Regions from separate parts of the Bariatricus sp. SGI.154 genome, predicted to be linked through region 1. Evidence: riboswitches for the same ligand, from Rfam matches in the RefSeq annotation. Region 1 holds a riboswitch; the other holds the start of a gene.

Region 1 (8,469 bases):
ACTATTCCTCGATTCCATTTGTATGATAATAATATAAGGTTGTATTTTCATTATAATCCGCAGAATGTCCATAATCAAGAAATGCTCATCATCAGAGTTCGACATCATAAGACAGATAACCCTAACAAACAACAATCACTTTTCGAGGCGTTGTCTGCGGCGGTATGCTTCTTGTAGTAGTTGAATAATATACAATCAGAAGCAGATTGTTAAAATCTCTGAGTGAGCAGTCAAAGGGCTGCCCGTTAGAAGTAACCACTGGGGTGGCGCGTTCGACATTGAGTTTCAGAGAGCCATCCAGGGCTTCGAGGTTCTCATCAAATTCTCCGGCATAGATGGTCTCATATGGATTCCTGCGTCCGATGAAAATAGCCTGATATTGTGGCGGATATATAAGCGGAACCGGGAGGTTCGCGTCATAGAATGCAGTAACATTCATGCCGACTCTTAAGCGTACTTCGTTAATAACATACGTATCAGGGGTTAGAATAAAGTTCTGGACGCCGTCCTGATTCTGGATGGTAATCTGTTGCTGGCAGCAGGTGTCACCAAAAGGAGCGATGCTTTGGATGACTCCGTTTACGGCTACTAAGTTCATAGAAGGCATAATTAAGACTCCGTTTTTGATTAATATATGCCGGATTATCTTGGATGTTCGTCTGGTTTGATATTAGCTGCCCGTCCGTTTGGAGGGAGAAAATGATATAATTCCTCGTAGGATTCGATTTCTTCCACAGAGACAGGCTCGGATGGGATTAATCCTGTACAGTCCTGCATGGAGGCTGCATTGGAGAGATAGTCATATTCGTCAATGATTTTTTGATTGGATTGCTGACTCTTGGATTTTTCAGTTAACGTTGTTTTATCATCTGTCGTAGATTTGAGATTCATCATAGTTATGTTTTCGTGTGTGGAATTCATGTTTTTCATCGTATTACCTCATTTCTCATAACTTTCATAACGGATTGTTGTACTTCATGGTGTACTTGTTGCAATAGGAATCGATAAAGACTAAGATTATAATGTGTAGAAAAGAGAAACAATATGCTGTATAATATTTCCAGATGTTTTATAAGAAAGAAGGGAGAATTCATGAAGATAGAGATTGATACTCATACCCATACGCTTGCCAGTGGACATGCATATAATACCATCCGTGAGATGGCAGCGATGGCGGCTGAGAAAGGATTGAAAGGGCTGGCGATCACTGAGCACGCGCCAGAGATGCCGGGAACCTGCCATATCTATTATTTTCAAAATCTGCGGATCGTGCCAAGGAGGATGAACGGCATTGAACTTTTGCTGGGAACGGAATTAAATATTATGAACAGAGCAGGAGAAGTGGATCTCCCGCAGAAACTTCTGGAGGAATTGGATATAGCCATTGCCAGCATGCATACGCCGTGTTTTCACGAGGAACATTCAAAAGAACTGGTCATGGAGGCGTATCTGAATGTAATGCAGAATGAATATGTGGATATTATCGGTCATCCGGATGATGGAAGATTCCCGATTGATTTTGAGGTATTTGTAAAAGAAGCGAAGAAGACCGGAACGTTGATTGAGGTGAATAATTCTTCTCTGCGTCCGGAGGGATTTCGTGTCAATACCAGGGAGAATTGTCTTCAGATATTGAAGGAGTGCAAGAAACAGGGGGCATTGATCGTACTGGGGAGCGATTCCCATGTGGATGCGGATATCGCAGGATTCCCATATGCAGGGAGTGTTCTTGAGGAAATAGGTTTCCCAGAAGAACTGATTGCTAATGTCACATTGGAAAAATTAAAGACTTCTTTAAAACGAAATAAAAAGGTGTAGACTTTATGAATTTACTGTGTTAAAATGTAACAGTGATGAATCTGTTATGAAGGAGATTATGCTATGAATAAGAAGATTAGGACTGATGCAGTAGATTATCTTTTTAGTGCGATATTAAGTCTGAAAGATAAAGAAGAATGCTATACGTTTTTTGAAGATATCTGTACAATCAACGAACTGCTCTCGCTGTCACAGAGATTTGAAGTGGCGAAGATGTTAAGAGAGCATAAGACGTATCTCGAGATTGCAGAGAAGACAGGGGCATCGACTGCAACCATCAGCCGTGTGAACCGTTCGCTTAATTATGGTAATGATGGATATGATATGGTATTTGAGAGGATTGACAAACCGCAAGAATAAGACGGAAGAGATAAAAAGAAATAAGGTCGCTGACCTTATTTCTTCTTTTTATGCTCCGGTTCCGGAAGTTCGTCTATTAATTTTTCGATAATCTGCTTTTTGACATAGACGTCAAAACTCAGGCTACAGATGAATGCGAAGAACTGAAGATATTCCCTGTCTTCTTCAGGAACACCCTGGAAACTGTCCAAGGCACCGTTATAAGCCTTGGCAACGTCTTTCTGTAAGAGGTCAATTCTTGACTTTTCCAACTGGCAGATCTCCTCATAGATGGAAGTCATATTGAATTCTTCCCCAGTGTCAAAATATTTCTCCGTAAGGGGAGCAAGCATGGTCTCGATATCCTTGATGGACAGGATATTCTTAAAATAATAGATGAATATCATCACCAGTACGTGCTCTTTGGAATACTTCTTTTTGACCGGCGGCGGCAGCAGGTTATTCTTGGCATAATTATTAATCATGGTCTTGGTCAGAATCTTATCATCGTCATGGCGTTTGGTGGAACTTAACTGTTCTTCCATGAATGTTGTTACCTGATCCATGTACAGATCTATATTCGGAATATTCCCGGGTCTCACGTAGTCGATTCGCGAGATACTGGATAAGATGCTATTTAGCATGTCTTTTGTGTCTATCGTCATATTATCACCTCAATGTAATTATTATATAGTTTTTAAAACTATATGACAAGGATTTTTTAAATACTATATCAAAAAATTATAATATATGATATAACAGAATCGGAGGTATGTAAACGAGGAGGAAGAACATGAATGCACTAAAGAAAATGTTTGCCCCTGTGGATATGACTATGGGGAAGCCCTGGGAGGATATTCTGATCTTTACGGTTCCCATGCTGATCGGAAATATTGCCCAGCAGCTCTATAATACGGTAGACAGCGTGGTTGTGGGGAATTACGTTGGGGATAATGCTCTGGCAGCAGTGGGAAGCGCCGGACCGATCCTGAATCTGCTGATTGTACTTTTTATCGGAATCAGTGTGGGAGCCAGCATTATGGTATCCCAGTACTTTGGAGCAAGAAAGCGGGAAGATCTGTCCATAGCGATTGCAAATAGTATCGTCCTGACAGGGATTGCCTCTATATTAGTAATGATTATGGCGACGGTAGCGGCAAAGCCGCTTTTGATTCTCCTGAAGACACCCGAGAGTATCTTGGACTGGTGTACTTCTTATCTGAGGATTCTGTTTCTGGGAGTTGCCGGATTGGCGTTCTACAATATCTTAAGCGGAATTTTAAGAGGACTTGGGGATTCCATCTCCGCTTTGCTGTATCTGATTGTGGCAAGTGTGCTGAATATCATTCTGGATCTTCTGTTCGTGGTGAAGTTTGATATGGGGGTCAGTGGAGTTGCGCTGGCAACGGTCATTGCTCAGGCGATATCATCTGTGTTGTGTCTGCTCAAATTAATGCGGATGAAGGAATTATTTGATTTTCGGCTGCCGTATTTTAAGGTGACGCGCCAGCATGGGCTGAATATCATACGCCTTGGCGTCCCTTCAGGAGTCACGCAGGCGATCATGTCTATGGCAATGTTGATCGTACAGTCCCTGACCAATAGTTTTGGAGAAAAGTTTATCGCGGCCAATGTAATTGTCATGCGTGTGGATGGCTTCGCTATGCTTCCAAACTTTTCTTTTGGTACGGCTATGACAACTTATGCCGGGCAGAATGTCGGTGCAAGAGCGTACGACCGTGTGGTTCAGGGAGCAAGGCAAGGAACGGCAATGGCGATTGGCTTTTCGGCAACGATCACAGGATTGATTCTGATATTTGGCAAGTTCTTGATGGGTATCTTTACGAACACGGCTGATTTGGTAACGCTTAGTATGAATATGATGCGGATATTGGCGGTTGGATATATTGCAATGGCGATTATTCAGAGTTTGTCAGGTGTTATGCGGGGTGCAGGAGATACGGTGACGCCGATGTGGATATCGATTGTCATGACAATAGTCTTGCGTGTGCCGATTGCGTATGGACTGGTACATCTGACGAGAAGTGCGGAATTCCCGGGAGGACGCAGAGAAAGTATCTATATCTCTCTTCTGATATCATGGGTTCTGGGAGCCATCATAACTTGCGTCTGCTATAAGAGAGGTAAATGGAGAGAAAAAGCGATTTAGGTCTTTACAATGTCATATGACGGGATTATAATATGTTACATGAATAGAAACGATCTTCAGGGCGGGGTGTGATTCCCCACCGGCGGTAAAGCCCGCGAGCCAATGATTTGGTTGATTCGGTGAGATTCCGGGGCCGACAGTATAGTCTGGATGGAAGAAGATGACTAGTGTATTAAGATGTGCAAAGTACATTCTTTTTATTACAAAGGATCATTGATATTGGAACTATGACCGGAGAAAGCCCTGCAGATTTATCTGCCGGGCTTTTTTAGTGTGTGCCAAAGCATCCGGAAGGAGCCGCCAGTGGCAGGTCCTGTAGGTATGCTATCAGAGAAAATGAACAAGAAAGAAGGAATGTACATGACAGACCGCGACTATATGTTAAGGGCAATTGAGTTGGCTAAGAAGGGAAGAGGATGGACGAATCCTAATCCGATGGTAGGTGCTGTTATTGTAAAAGAAGGGCGGATCATCGGAGAAGGATATCATGTGCGCTGTGGAGAACTTCATGCGGAGCGCAATGCGATTGCGGCGCTTACAGAATCGGCAGAGGGGGCAACCATCTATGTGACTCTGGAACCGTGCTGCCATTATGGTAAGACGCCGCCTTGTACGGAAGCGATTCTGGAGCATAAGATTGCCAGAGTCGTGATCGGCTCCCGCGACCCGAATCCCAAGGTGGCTGGAAAAGGAGCGAGGATCTTAAGAGAAGCGGGAGTCCTGGTGGAAGAAGATTTTATGAGAGAAGAATGTGACCGTCTGAATCCCGTGTTCTTTCACTATATTACAACGAAGACCCCTTATGTTGTGATGAAGTATGCGATGACAGCAGATGGAAAGATTGCTACGAAGACAGGGGCGTCTAAATGGATTACCGGAGAAGATGCCCGGATGGAGGTACAGATGATGCGCCACTGTTGTATGGGAATCATGGCAGGGATCGGAACCGTCCTGGCAGATGACCCGATGCTGAATGTTCGTCTGGAGGGAAAGAAAAGCCCGGTTCGTATTATCTGTGACAGTAGATTAAGAATTCCGTTAGGCAGCCGAATCTGCCAGACAGCAAGGGAGTATCCGACGATCATAGCCTGTGCCGTGGAGGATGAAGAGGCAATAAAGCGTCTGGAAGATCTGGGGCTTCAGGTGGCGGTGGTGCCTGATGAAAAGGGAACAGTGGATCTTAAGAAGTTGATGAGGTATCTCGGAGAACAGGGAATCGACAGTGTATTTCTGGAAGGCGGAGGTACGTTGAATGACAGTGCTTTGCGTGCAGGGATTGTACAGGAGATCAAGGCATTCATTGCGCCTAAGGTGTTCGGAGGACAGTTGGCAAAGTCTCCGGTATCCGGAGAGGGCATAGATCTCCCGGCAGAGGCTGTACCCCTTCAGTTAGAGAAGGTATCACAGATCGGGGAAGACCTGTTGGTGGAATATAAGGTGAAGAAGGTGAATGTATGTTTACAGGAATCGTAGAAGAGATGGGAAGAATCCGGCATATTGCATTGGCTGGAAGTTCTGGACAGATTGCCATTCAGGCAAAAAAGGTATTAGAAGGGACGAAGATTGGGGACAGTATTGCCGTGAATGGGGTGTGTCTGACGGTAACGTCTTTGAGACCTGATGGATTTACCGCAGATATTATGGCGGAAACCTATCGGAGAAGCAGCCTGGGGCAAGGGAAGCCCGGAGATCTGGTGAATCTGGAACGGGCGATGGCGGCAGATGGAAGGTTTGGCGGGCATATTGTGTCCGGGCACATTGATGGAACCGGAGTAATTAAGTCTTGCCGCAGAGAAGAGAATGCAGTGTGGGTAACCATTGAAACCAACTCAGCCATTCTGAAACTGATTGTGGAGAAGGGCTCTATCTGTATCGATGGAATCAGCCTGACGGTGGCAAGTGTTGGAAAGACCTGGTTTCAAGTGTCGGTAATCCCGCATACCGGAGAAGAAACCACACTATTGAAAAAGGCACCAGGCAATCTGGTGAATCTGGAGAATGATGTTGTGGGGAAATATGTAGAGCGATTATTGGGATTTGCCGCTTCGGAGGAAGAAGAGGCTTCGTCCGGGATTACGATGGATTTCTTAAGAGAATATGGAATATAAGGAGGAAAAATGAGATGACAGAACAGTATAACACTGTGGAAGAAGCACTGGAAGATCTAAGAGCGGGAAAGATCATCTTGGTGACGGATGATCCGGACCGTGAGAATGAGGGAGATATGATCTGTGCGGCTGAGTTTGCAACGCAGGAGAATATCAACTTCATGGCAAGCCATGCAAAAGGGCTAATCTGCACGCCAATGAGTGCGGAGGTTGCGGTAAGGCTTGGACTGCCGCCGATGGTATCTGAGAATACGGATAACCACTGTACGGCATTTACGGTATCCATTGATCATGTGGATACAACGACAGGAATCTCAGCGGCAGAGCGTTCCTATACGATGATGAAATGTGTGGATGAGGCGACACGGCCGCAGGATCTAAGAAGACCGGGACATGTATTTCCGTTAATATCAAGAAGGGGCGGTGTTCTGGTTCGAAATGGCCATACGGAAGCAACGACAGATCTTATGCGTCTGGCCGGACTAAAAGAGTGTGGAGTGTGCTGTGAGATTATGGAGGATGACGGCACCATGATGCGGACACCGAATCTGTGGAAACTGGCGAAGAAGTATAACTTAAAGTTCATTACGATCAAAGATCTTCAGGATTACTGTAGGATTCATGAAAAGCATGTGGTGCAGGAGGCATGTGCCGATATGCCGACGCAATACGGACATTTCCAGATTTACGGATATGTGAATGATATCACGGGAGAGCACCATGTGGCACTGGTTAAAGGAGAGATTGGAGACGGAGAAGATGTGCTTTGCCGGGTGCATTCGGAGTGCTTAACCGGAGATACATTTGGGTCCATGAGATGTGACTGTGGCAAGCAGTTACAGGAGGCGATGCGCCAGATTGAGGAAGAGGGAAGAGGGATTGTCCTGTATATGCGGCAGGAAGGCAGAGGAATCGGGCTGATTAACAAGTTGAAGGCATATGAACTCCAGGAACAGGGAATGGATACTGTGGAGGCGAATATCAGGCTGGGATTCGCGCCGGATCTTCGGGAGTATTGGGTTGGAGCGCAGATTCTTAGAGATCTTGGGGTAAAGTCATTAAGACTTCTGACCAATAATCCGGAGAAGGTGTATGGACTGAGTGATTTCGGGCTGGAGATTAAGGAGCGTGTGCCGATTGAGATTGCGCCGCAGAAATACGATGTAGTATATATGAGAACAAAGCAAGAAAAGATGGGACACATCTTTCATAAAATAGAATTATAACAGGAGGATAAGAAAGATGAGAGAAATTCATGTATTGGAAGGAAAGGTTGTTGCACCGGAGGGGATGAAGGTTGGGATTGTGGCATCCCGGTTTAATGAGATCATTGTGAATAAGTTGTTAGGCGGTGCGGTTGACGGACTGGTGAGACATGGAGTGGAAGAGGATCATATTACTGCGGCGTGGGTGCCGGGGGCGTTCGAAATTCCGGTTGTGGCTTCTAAGATGGCTCAGTCAGGGAAATACGATGCGGTCATCTGCGTTGGAGCGGTGATCCGTGGTGATACATCTCATTATGATTATGTATGTAATGAGGTGTCCAAAGGTGTTGCGCAGGTTGGGCTGGCAACAGGTGTTCCGGTACTGTTTGGCGTGGTGACGACGGAGAATATTGAGCAGGCGATCGCGCGAGCAGGAAGTAAGGCTGGCAATAAGGGGTATGACTGTGCGCTGTCTGCGATTGAGATGGTGAATCTGATGGGACAGATGTAAGATGCGGCATATATTAATATTCGATTATGACGGAACCATACATGATACCTTGCGGATCTATGAGCCGGCTTTTCGTCAGGCGTATGACTGGCTGGTCAGGGAAGGCTATACAAAGAGGCAGGAGATTGCTTCAGAGACGATTGCCGGCTGGCTTGGGATGAACAGTAAAGAGATGTGGAATGCATTTCTGCCGGAACTGCCGCAGGAGATAAAAGATCAGGCAAGTGCTATGGTAGGATCAGGCATGACAAGGAGGATTGCTGATGGTCAGGCTGTCTGGTATTCTGGTGCAGAGAAGATGCTGGATGCACTGAAAGA
Region 2 (8,469 bases), on a different contig from region 1:
TGATAATGGCTTCTAAAACGGCAGCAGGACGAAGTGGAAAATACTTCCTTGAGCAGCAGGTGAATCTGGGAGCGGTGAATGGTTATATCGAAGAGATGATGAACGGGCAGAAAGTTGTAAAGGTATTCTGCCATGAAGAAGAGAATAAGAAAGCGTTCAAAGAACTGAATGACAGACTGTATGTAAGTGCAGATCGTGCCAATACATTTGCCAATTTTCTTGGTCCGATCAATGCGCAACTTGGCAATATCAGTTATGTGGTGTGTGCAATTGTAGGAGGGGTGCTGGCGCTTGGCGACGTGGGCGGCTTCACGCTTGGCGGACTGGCAAGTTTCCTGACATTCAATAAGAGCTTCAGTATGCCGATCAATCAGGTCAGCCAGCAGCTCAATGCGATCGTAATGGCGATGGCAGGGGCGGAGCGTATCTTCCGTCTGCTGGATGAAGAGGTAGAGGCGGATAATGGCTATGTAACTCTGGTCCATGCAGCAGAAGAGAATGGCGAACTTAAGGAAAGCAAGAAAAGAACCGGAAGATGGGCATGGAAACACGTGCATCAGGCAGATGGCAGCGTTGATTACGTCGAGGTGAAAGGCGATGTCGTATTCGATGGAGTAGACTTTGGATACAATGATGACAAGATCGTCCTTCATGATGTGAAGTTATATGCAACTCCGGGACAGAAAATAGCTTTTGTCGGTTCTACCGGAGCAGGCAAGACGACGATTACCAACTTGATTAATCGTTTCTACGATATTCAGGATGGAAAGATCCGTTATGATGGTATTAACATAAATAAGATTAAGAAGGCAGACTTACGCCATTCTTTAGGAATCGTACTTCAGGATACACACCTCTTTACCGGAACAGTAAAAGAGAATATCCGGTTTGGCAAACTGGATGCTACAGACGAAGAAGTCATAGCAGCGGCAAAACTCGCCAATGCAGACGGGTTCATCCGCAGACTCCCGAACGGCTATGATACCGTGCTGACCGGTGATGGCGCCAACTTAAGCCAGGGACAGAGACAGCTTCTCGCCATTGCCCGCGCTGCAATCGCTGATCCGCCGGTACTGATTCTGGATGAGGCAACCAGCTCCATTGATACCAGAACAGAGAGAATCGTCCAGGATGGTATGGATAAGCTGATGAAGGGAAGAACAACCTTCGTGATTGCACATAGATTGTCCACTGTACGGAACTCAGACTGTATCATGGTTCTGGAACAGGGAAGGATCATTGAGAGAGGAACCCATGATCAGTTGATAGACGAACAGGGACGGTATTATCAGTTGTATACCGGGAATTCAATTAGTGCGTAGTCAAAAAGGGACAGGGCAAATCGAAAAAGGGACACGGCTATTTTAATTGGGGACGGGGGAAATTGAAAAAACCCCCGTCCCCAATTAATATATCTTGCATAATTCCCATGAACGCGTTATAATTTCATAAAACTGATAAGAAATTCTTCGGGGTCGGGTGTAATTCCCAACCGGCGGTGTAGTCCGCGACCTGGTATGGCATTGGATGTATAGAAGGTGCCATATCAGCTGATCTGGTGAGATTCCAGAACCGACAGTAAAGTCTGGATGAGAGAAGAGTTGTGTGATGAATGAATATGTACCCCGATGCGAAAGTGTCGGGGTTTTTGCCGTATCAGGAAACTTCGTTCTTTTTTACATGATTCAGAGAAGATTTTCTTTCTTTAGCAGTTTGAATATACTTATAATGAAAAGGAGAAAGAAAGATGGAGACAAATGTAGTAACAAACACAAAGAACAAGACTAATGTGAAGAAAATCGCTCAGATTGGAATGCTCGGTGCCATAGCGGTAGTATTGATGCTGTTCGAGATTCCGTTGCCATTCGCACCGGTGTTTTATGAGATTGATTTCAGTGAGGTTCCTGTTATGATAGGATGTTTTACTATGGGACCGCTGGCGGGAGCGATGATAGAATTCATTAAGATCCTGTTGAATTTTGCCGTGAACGGAACCAGCACTGCCGGGGTAGGAGAGGTGGCAAATTTCCTGATCGGGTGTGCACTGGTAGTTCCGGCAGCACTGATCTATCAGAAAAAACGTACTAAGTCAGGTGCAATCGTAGGAATGGTTACGGGAACACTTTTCATGACTTTTGTAGGATGCTTCCTGAATGCATTTATTCTGCTGCCGGTCTTTGCCAAGGCGTTTGGTATGCCGATTGATGCACTGGTAGAGATGGGAACGGCAGTGAATCGTCACATTACCAGTTTGTCGACGTTTGTAATATTTGCGGTGGCACCGTTTAATCTGCTGAAGGGATTCCTGGTGTCTTTGATTGTGCTTTTGATCTATAAAAAGATCAGTCCTGTGCTTAAAATGGGAATGTAACTTATGCGAATGTAACTTTTACAGCTGTAATGCTAATTTTATGTTTTTTTGCAAAACTTGTTTTATACGGATTAAAAGACCATGGTATCTTATGCTCTTAGGGCAGCCAAGGTCTTTTTTTGTTGCAAGAACTAAGAAGGAATCCGTGGTGATGATAAATAGAGAACTCGATTGCTGATACCTGCTCTCCATTTTCCGTATCATATGGTATAATACATTATCGGGCGAAGCCCGACAGTCGAAGGCATGTAATGTGGGATGCTTGAATGAGTATAGAATATAATTCGGTTTAGTAATGGTATTTCAGAGGTGTAAGAATGATAACCGCAGCAATTTGTGATGATGAAAAAGTGTTTGCAGATAAGTTAGTATTGCTTTTAGAAGAATATACTTTGCAGCATGGTATCGATATAAAGATAAAAAAATATTATGATGTTGACAGTTTGCTGGAGGAAGTAAACGACAATTATCAGATTATTTTTTTGGATGTAAAGCTTGGTGCAATGAATGGGATTGAGGTTGCCAGAGAACTGAGAAAACGAAGAATTGATTCTGTTATCATTTATATTTCTGCATACATAGAAATGGCTCCAATGGGGTATGAAGTAAATGCTTTTCGCTATATATTAAAAAATGATTTGGAACGGGTTTTAAATTATACATTGGATGATGCGTTCAAAGAAGTCTCTCAAAAAAACAGATGCTATGAGATTAAGACGCAAGGAAAGAGTGAATTTATTGAACTTGAAAAAATTATGTATTTTACCAGTTTTAAAAGATATGTGGAAATATACACAGAAGATAAAGTATATAAGCAATATCGAAAGATTTCTGATTTGGAACTAGAATTAGAAACAAGAGGCTTCATCAGGACGCATAAAAGTTATCTGGTTAATATGCAATATATTGAGTTTTTTAAAAACAGAGAGATTTGCTTGAAAAACGGAACGGCTTTACCGTGCAGTAAAACAGATTATCAAAAATTAAAGCAGAAGTATATACTTTGGAAAGGAAAGAACTAATGGCGGAATTGTTTTCATGTTTGATGATATTTATAGAAATACTCTCTTTTTTGATTGTGGCAGATGCATGTTTTATAAAAAGATTCGAGTGCAGGTGGATCTATATAGGTGTGATCATCGTTCTTGGCATTGGAATTATGTGCATACAAGAATGGATGGCATTCGAGAATGTCTATGTGAAAACGGGCATGGCTTTGCTTATCTTTGGAGTAGCCGCCAGGATTCTATATAAGGGGAGTTCCTTTCGGGAACTGCTTGTAGTGTGCATGTATTATATTTATCTATATGCGCTTGACTATGGAGTGATGATTTGTATGATGTTCATTACAAATGAAAGCATCCAGAGTCTGATGATGAATAGAAGTGTGTGGACGTTGGGATTCATTATGTCTAAAAGTTTATTAATCATTACCTGTATTATTTTGGCAAAAAGATTAAGAAGCAGGCAGCGAGATTATAGTTTTCCTATCAAATATTGGCTGCAGATGATAATTATTCCGGTGGGAATGATTTTGAATTTATGTTTGGTTATTTTTTATGCCATTAACGAGAATCGCTTGAATATTTGGATTATAGTTGACGTGATTGTTCTTGTTGCAGGAAATATTTTATTCTTATTTTTAGAACAGCGGCTTGAAAAGGAAAGAGAAATGGAGGCTGTAAATAAGGAATTAGAGCGACAGATTAAAAGTGGGAAAGAGCAGGCGGATTTTTTGTTGAATAATTATCAGGAACAGAGAAGGCTGACGCATGATTTCCATAATCATCTTTTTACTTTGGAGGGGCTATTTGCCAATAAAAATTACGAGGCTCTTGGAGAATATTTACAGAAACTTTTGCAGAGTGACATGCAGTTGGAGCAGATTTTACATACGAATCATCCGATTATAGATGCGATTTTGAACAGGGCGTATCTGGAAGCAAGAAATAGAAATATTGCAATGGAATTTGAATTGAGCGATCTGCAGGGCATTCCTTTGGCGAACGAAGAATTGGTTATTGTATTGTCCAATTTACTAGATAATGCAATAGAAGCAAGCAGTAAACTGGCTGAGGGAAAGAGGATTATTGTAAGGTTGCAGTATGATTGCCATGAATTTGTTATTTCTATACGGAATACAGTTTGCAGTGAAGAAGCAGGACGGAGTAATATTGTTGAAACAACCAAGAAAGAGAAATGGTTTCATGGATATGGCCTTCAGAATGTAAGGAGGATATTAGAGAAGAATGGCAGTGAATATGCGTTAGAATTAAGTGAAGGGTGGTTTCAATTTACCGCAGTGATCAGGTGACTGTTGGGAACGGAATTTGAATCGTTGGGAACAGAAGGGAAGAAATTAATTAGTGAAAGTGCTATGATGACTATAAAGTTAAGGAAAGCGGTTATGTGGCTGAGTAATATAGTTCATCAGATAGCACTTTTTTTAGTGCGGGAAAAAATATTAAGTGAAAAAGATAGTCAATGGGGAGAATATCTGATTCAAAAACGCGTGTTAAGTCTAGGCGTTTTTGGGGTGCTTTTAATTGTAGGGTGTTCTTTAGCGGGAATTCTGGAAAGTATGTGCTTTATAATCAATTTTTTGTATATAAGACGGAGAGCAGGAGGATATCACGCAAGTTCTCCGCTGAGATGTCTGGAATTATCGGTTACTGTTGAAATCACTTCATTTATTGTTGTTTTTGTACTCGAGAACAAGATAGAAAATATAAGAAGTATATACGGGATACTGTTGGCGTGTAGTATATTAGTGATTATATTTATTTATCCCAGAAAATATGATGAATACGGCTTCAATGACAGTGAGTGGAGAGTAAATAAAAGTATTACAAGAAGAATTATAGTTATTGAAAGTATTATATATTTTTTGGCTGATCGAACAATGCAAAAATCAGAATTATTCCAAAGGTGTCGTGGATATTATGTTGCCAGCATAGTGGTAGTAGCAACATTTATTATAGTATCAAAGTTACTTGAAAAAGGAGAAGGAGAAAATGATTTTAAAAGAGAAAATGATTCATAAGATCGCAAAGTATGTAGAGAAAAAAATCCAGAAAGAAAAGACAGATTGACCTCCAATATGTATAGGACCGTTTTATCAACCAAAACGACCAGGTAATACTGATGTTAAGAAGGAATTATAGTACACAGATGGAAGATGAAATGAAGATACGAGAGGTTGGGAATCATGGGAGAATATTCAATTGGTAAGCCTGTTATGTCATGGGGTGGAGATGACGTACAGACATTAACGTTTATTGTTACTGAAGATTGTAATTTGAGATGTAAATACTGTTACATAACGCATAAATCGAATAATAAAGTATTAGAGTTTGATGTGGCTAGAAAGTTTATAGATTTTGTATTGGAGACTGATTCTATAAGAAGGTGCAATGCAGTGATTCTTGACTTTATTGGTGGAGAGCCGTTGCTTGAGGCCGAATTGATTGATCAGATTTGCGATTATTTTAAAATACAGTCCTATAAAAAAGGGCATCAATGGTATTGGAATTATAGAATCAATATTACGACGAATGGGGTTAATTATTCAAACACAGCCGTACAGAAGTTAATAAATAAAAATAAAGGCAAAATCGGTGTTGGTATCACACTTGATGGAACAAAAGAAAAACACGATATGCAGAGAGTGTTTCCTAATGGTGAGGGGTCGTACGATATAATTATGAAAAGCGTAGATCTTTGGCTTGAGCAGTTTCCAGGGGAGACAAAAGTTACATTTGCAAGTGATGATTTGCCCTTGTTGATAGTATTACATACTTATGGAAAATAGGAATTAAAGATATAGCGGCTAATGTTGTTTATGAAGATGTGTGGAAAGAAGGAGATGATATTGTCTTTGAAGATCAGTTAATTAAACTATCAGATTATATTATCGAAAATGATTTATATAATATATATTCTTGTACATTGTTTGATGATTTTATTGGTATGCCATACGAAAAAGAAGATTTAATACAGACAAGTTGTGGCGCTGGCAAAATGATAGCGTTGAGTCCAACTGGAGATTTATATCCATGCATGAGGTATTATGATTATTCGTTGAACCATAAAAAGGGATACATAATTGGTAATGTAGATGACGGAATAGATATGGATAAAATCAGAGTTTTTGAAACGGTAATGTATCAATATCAGAGTGATAAAGAATGTTTGGAATGTCCGGTTGCACAAGGGTGTGGGTTTTGCCAGGGATTCAATTATGATGAGGCGGATACAGAAACCAATTTTCAAAGAACTAAATACATTTGTAAGATGCATAAAGCAAGGGTGCGAGCGAACCAATATTACTTTAATAAATTGTATCATAAGAAAAATATTTGCAGGGAACGCCCCATGAAATATAAGCGGGAAATGTTGTTTTTATTAAGCGATGATTTTGTAAGTATGTGTTCTTATCGTAATCAATGTACGGGAAAAAGTATGATGAGTGATGCAGTCTTGCAAGATGGGTTGCATTTTGCTTTTCGGAACTTTTTTAGACCAATATTAGTGTATGGAGATAATGATATTAAAATCCAGACATGTTTTGAAAAGTACGATATCTTATTTATATTGCCAGCAAGAAGATATATACAGGAATTAGAGCATTATGAATATTGTCTGGTTTTTGATGAGGAATATCGGGAATACATTGAACAAGTGCCGTTCCAAAGTAACATTATATTTAATGTTGATAGTAAAAATATTAGCGAATTGAGTGTAAAGGTTATTGAGTTGCTGAATCGCTGTAACAGATTAAACCTCAATATACTTGAATATAATAGTGCGTTTGATCTTGAAATGTATGAGAACCAATTGAAGAAAATAGCAAACTATATCATTGGATATTATAAAGAGACAGGAATACAAAAAGAAATTAATGTCTTGACAGATATATTGTTTATGCATGAACACGAAGGGTGTCAGGCAGGAAGTAATCTGTTAGCATATGCTCCAGATGGTAAGATATATATATGCCCTGCATTTTATGCCGAAGAAAAAAGTAGTGTAGGGGACACGGAAGAAGGAATTTTAATAGGAAACCAGCAACTTTTAACAAAAGAATACATGCCATTATGCAATAGATGTGATACGTATCAGTGTGAAAATTGCAAGTATATTAATAAGAAGTATACAAAAGAAGTAAATGTTTCTCCGGCTTTTCAATGCAAAAAGGCACATATTGAGCGGAAAGTTTCGATGAAAATACAAGAAGAGTTAAATGATACATGGAATTTTTCCAATAAACTGAGTGATATTATATATAATGATCCCATATATAATCTTAATTTATTGGGAGAACTGAATGGTTACTATAAGGAGAAGTGTTAATGAGAAGATTGGGAAAAATAGAAGAAAAAGAATGCAAAGAAGGATTAAAGTTATTGGAAAAAAAGAATGCCTTGCATAATTTGCAGATGATTTTAGAAGAAAATGAACTTTTTAAAAGATGCCAGAAAGAATATGAAATGGTAATTCAAAATTACAATCAATGGTGGGAAATTATTATTGATAAGTATTATGGAACGTGTTCTGAAGGAGAAAATTTCATGGTTGATTTTGCAAAAGGCGAGCTCTATTTAAAGTAATAAGAGGTAAAAATCTATTCTATTAGATTTTATCTATAAATATTTAGAAAGGAGAAGAATTATGGGTAGATATGGAAGTAAAATTGGCTCCACCAATGGTGGAAGCCAAACTCAGAGTATTTGCTGGGGATGCGAGAAGGCCTGTGTGTTGAAATGTTCAGGCACCTGTTCATCTAGTTGCATTGGAACTGGAATAAAGACACCATATGCAAATGCACAAGACGAGAAGTAGTTTTTTAAGATATTGGTTTTCATATTGAAGACCAGTATCTTAAAATACCCATATATATGGAAGATGTTAAGGAAAGTAATCTTAAAGAATTTTAGAATTAATATTAAAAACTATATCCTATTCTTTATTAGTGAAATTGTGGCAATAGCCCTGCTCTTTTCGCTTTTGGCATTAAGAGAATGCCTGTTTGAAGGTATTAAAGATGAGATGATCAGGTATATGCTGGAAGTTGAGTTTAAAATTGCAAGTACAGTTAT

Evidence for each region. A riboswitch is a leader RNA that binds a small molecule or an ion and turns the genes downstream of it on or off. The one in region 1 is predicted to bind FMN.
Region 2: it holds a riboswitch for FMN, as region 1 does, so the genes downstream of both, ACQRBN_RS15280 (ECF transporter S component) here and ribD (bifunctional diaminohydroxyphosphoribosylaminopyrimidine deaminase/5-amino-6-(5-phosphoribosylamino)uracil reductase RibD) in region 1, are expected to answer to the same signal.

What each region holds. Positions count from the first base shown of each region.
Region 1 is NZ_JBNPMC010000002.1:128,666-137,134, forward strand. It holds gene ACQRBN_RS02520 (hypothetical protein) at 122-607, opposite strand; gene ACQRBN_RS02525 (hypothetical protein) at 643-930, opposite strand; gene ACQRBN_RS02530 (phosphatase) at 1,093-1,818, shown strand; gene ACQRBN_RS02535 (YerC/YecD family TrpR-related protein) at 1,882-2,178, shown strand; gene ACQRBN_RS02540 (DUF1836 domain-containing protein) at 2,214-2,822, opposite strand; gene ACQRBN_RS02545 (MATE family efflux transporter) at 2,951-4,327, shown strand; FMN riboswitch at 4,376-4,493, shown strand; gene ribD (bifunctional diaminohydroxyphosphoribosylaminopyrimidine deaminase/5-amino-6-(5-phosphoribosylamino)uracil reductase RibD) at 4,688-5,800, shown strand; gene ACQRBN_RS02555 (riboflavin synthase) at 5,782-6,435, shown strand; gene ACQRBN_RS02560 (bifunctional 3,4-dihydroxy-2-butanone-4-phosphate synthase/GTP cyclohydrolase II) at 6,450-7,661, shown strand; gene ribH (6,7-dimethyl-8-ribityllumazine synthase) at 7,678-8,151, shown strand; gene ACQRBN_RS02570 (HAD family hydrolase) at 8,153-8,469, shown strand, end outside.
Region 2 is NZ_JBNPMC010000044.1:18,367-26,835, reverse strand. It holds gene ACQRBN_RS15285 (ABC transporter ATP-binding protein) at 1-1,322, shown strand, start outside; FMN riboswitch at 1,462-1,605, shown strand; gene ACQRBN_RS15280 (ECF transporter S component) at 1,748-2,371, shown strand; gene ACQRBN_RS15275 (LytR/AlgR family response regulator transcription factor) at 2,689-3,393, shown strand; gene ACQRBN_RS15270 (sensor histidine kinase) at 3,393-4,685, shown strand; gene ACQRBN_RS15265 (accessory gene regulator B family protein) at 4,689-5,414, shown strand; gene ACQRBN_RS15260 (radical SAM protein) at 5,580-6,182, shown strand; gene ACQRBN_RS15255 (CXXX repeat peptide maturase) at 6,221-7,723, shown strand; gene ACQRBN_RS15250 (CXXX repeat peptide modification system protein) at 7,723-7,980, shown strand; gene ACQRBN_RS15245 (ABC transporter permease) at 8,276-8,469, shown strand, end outside.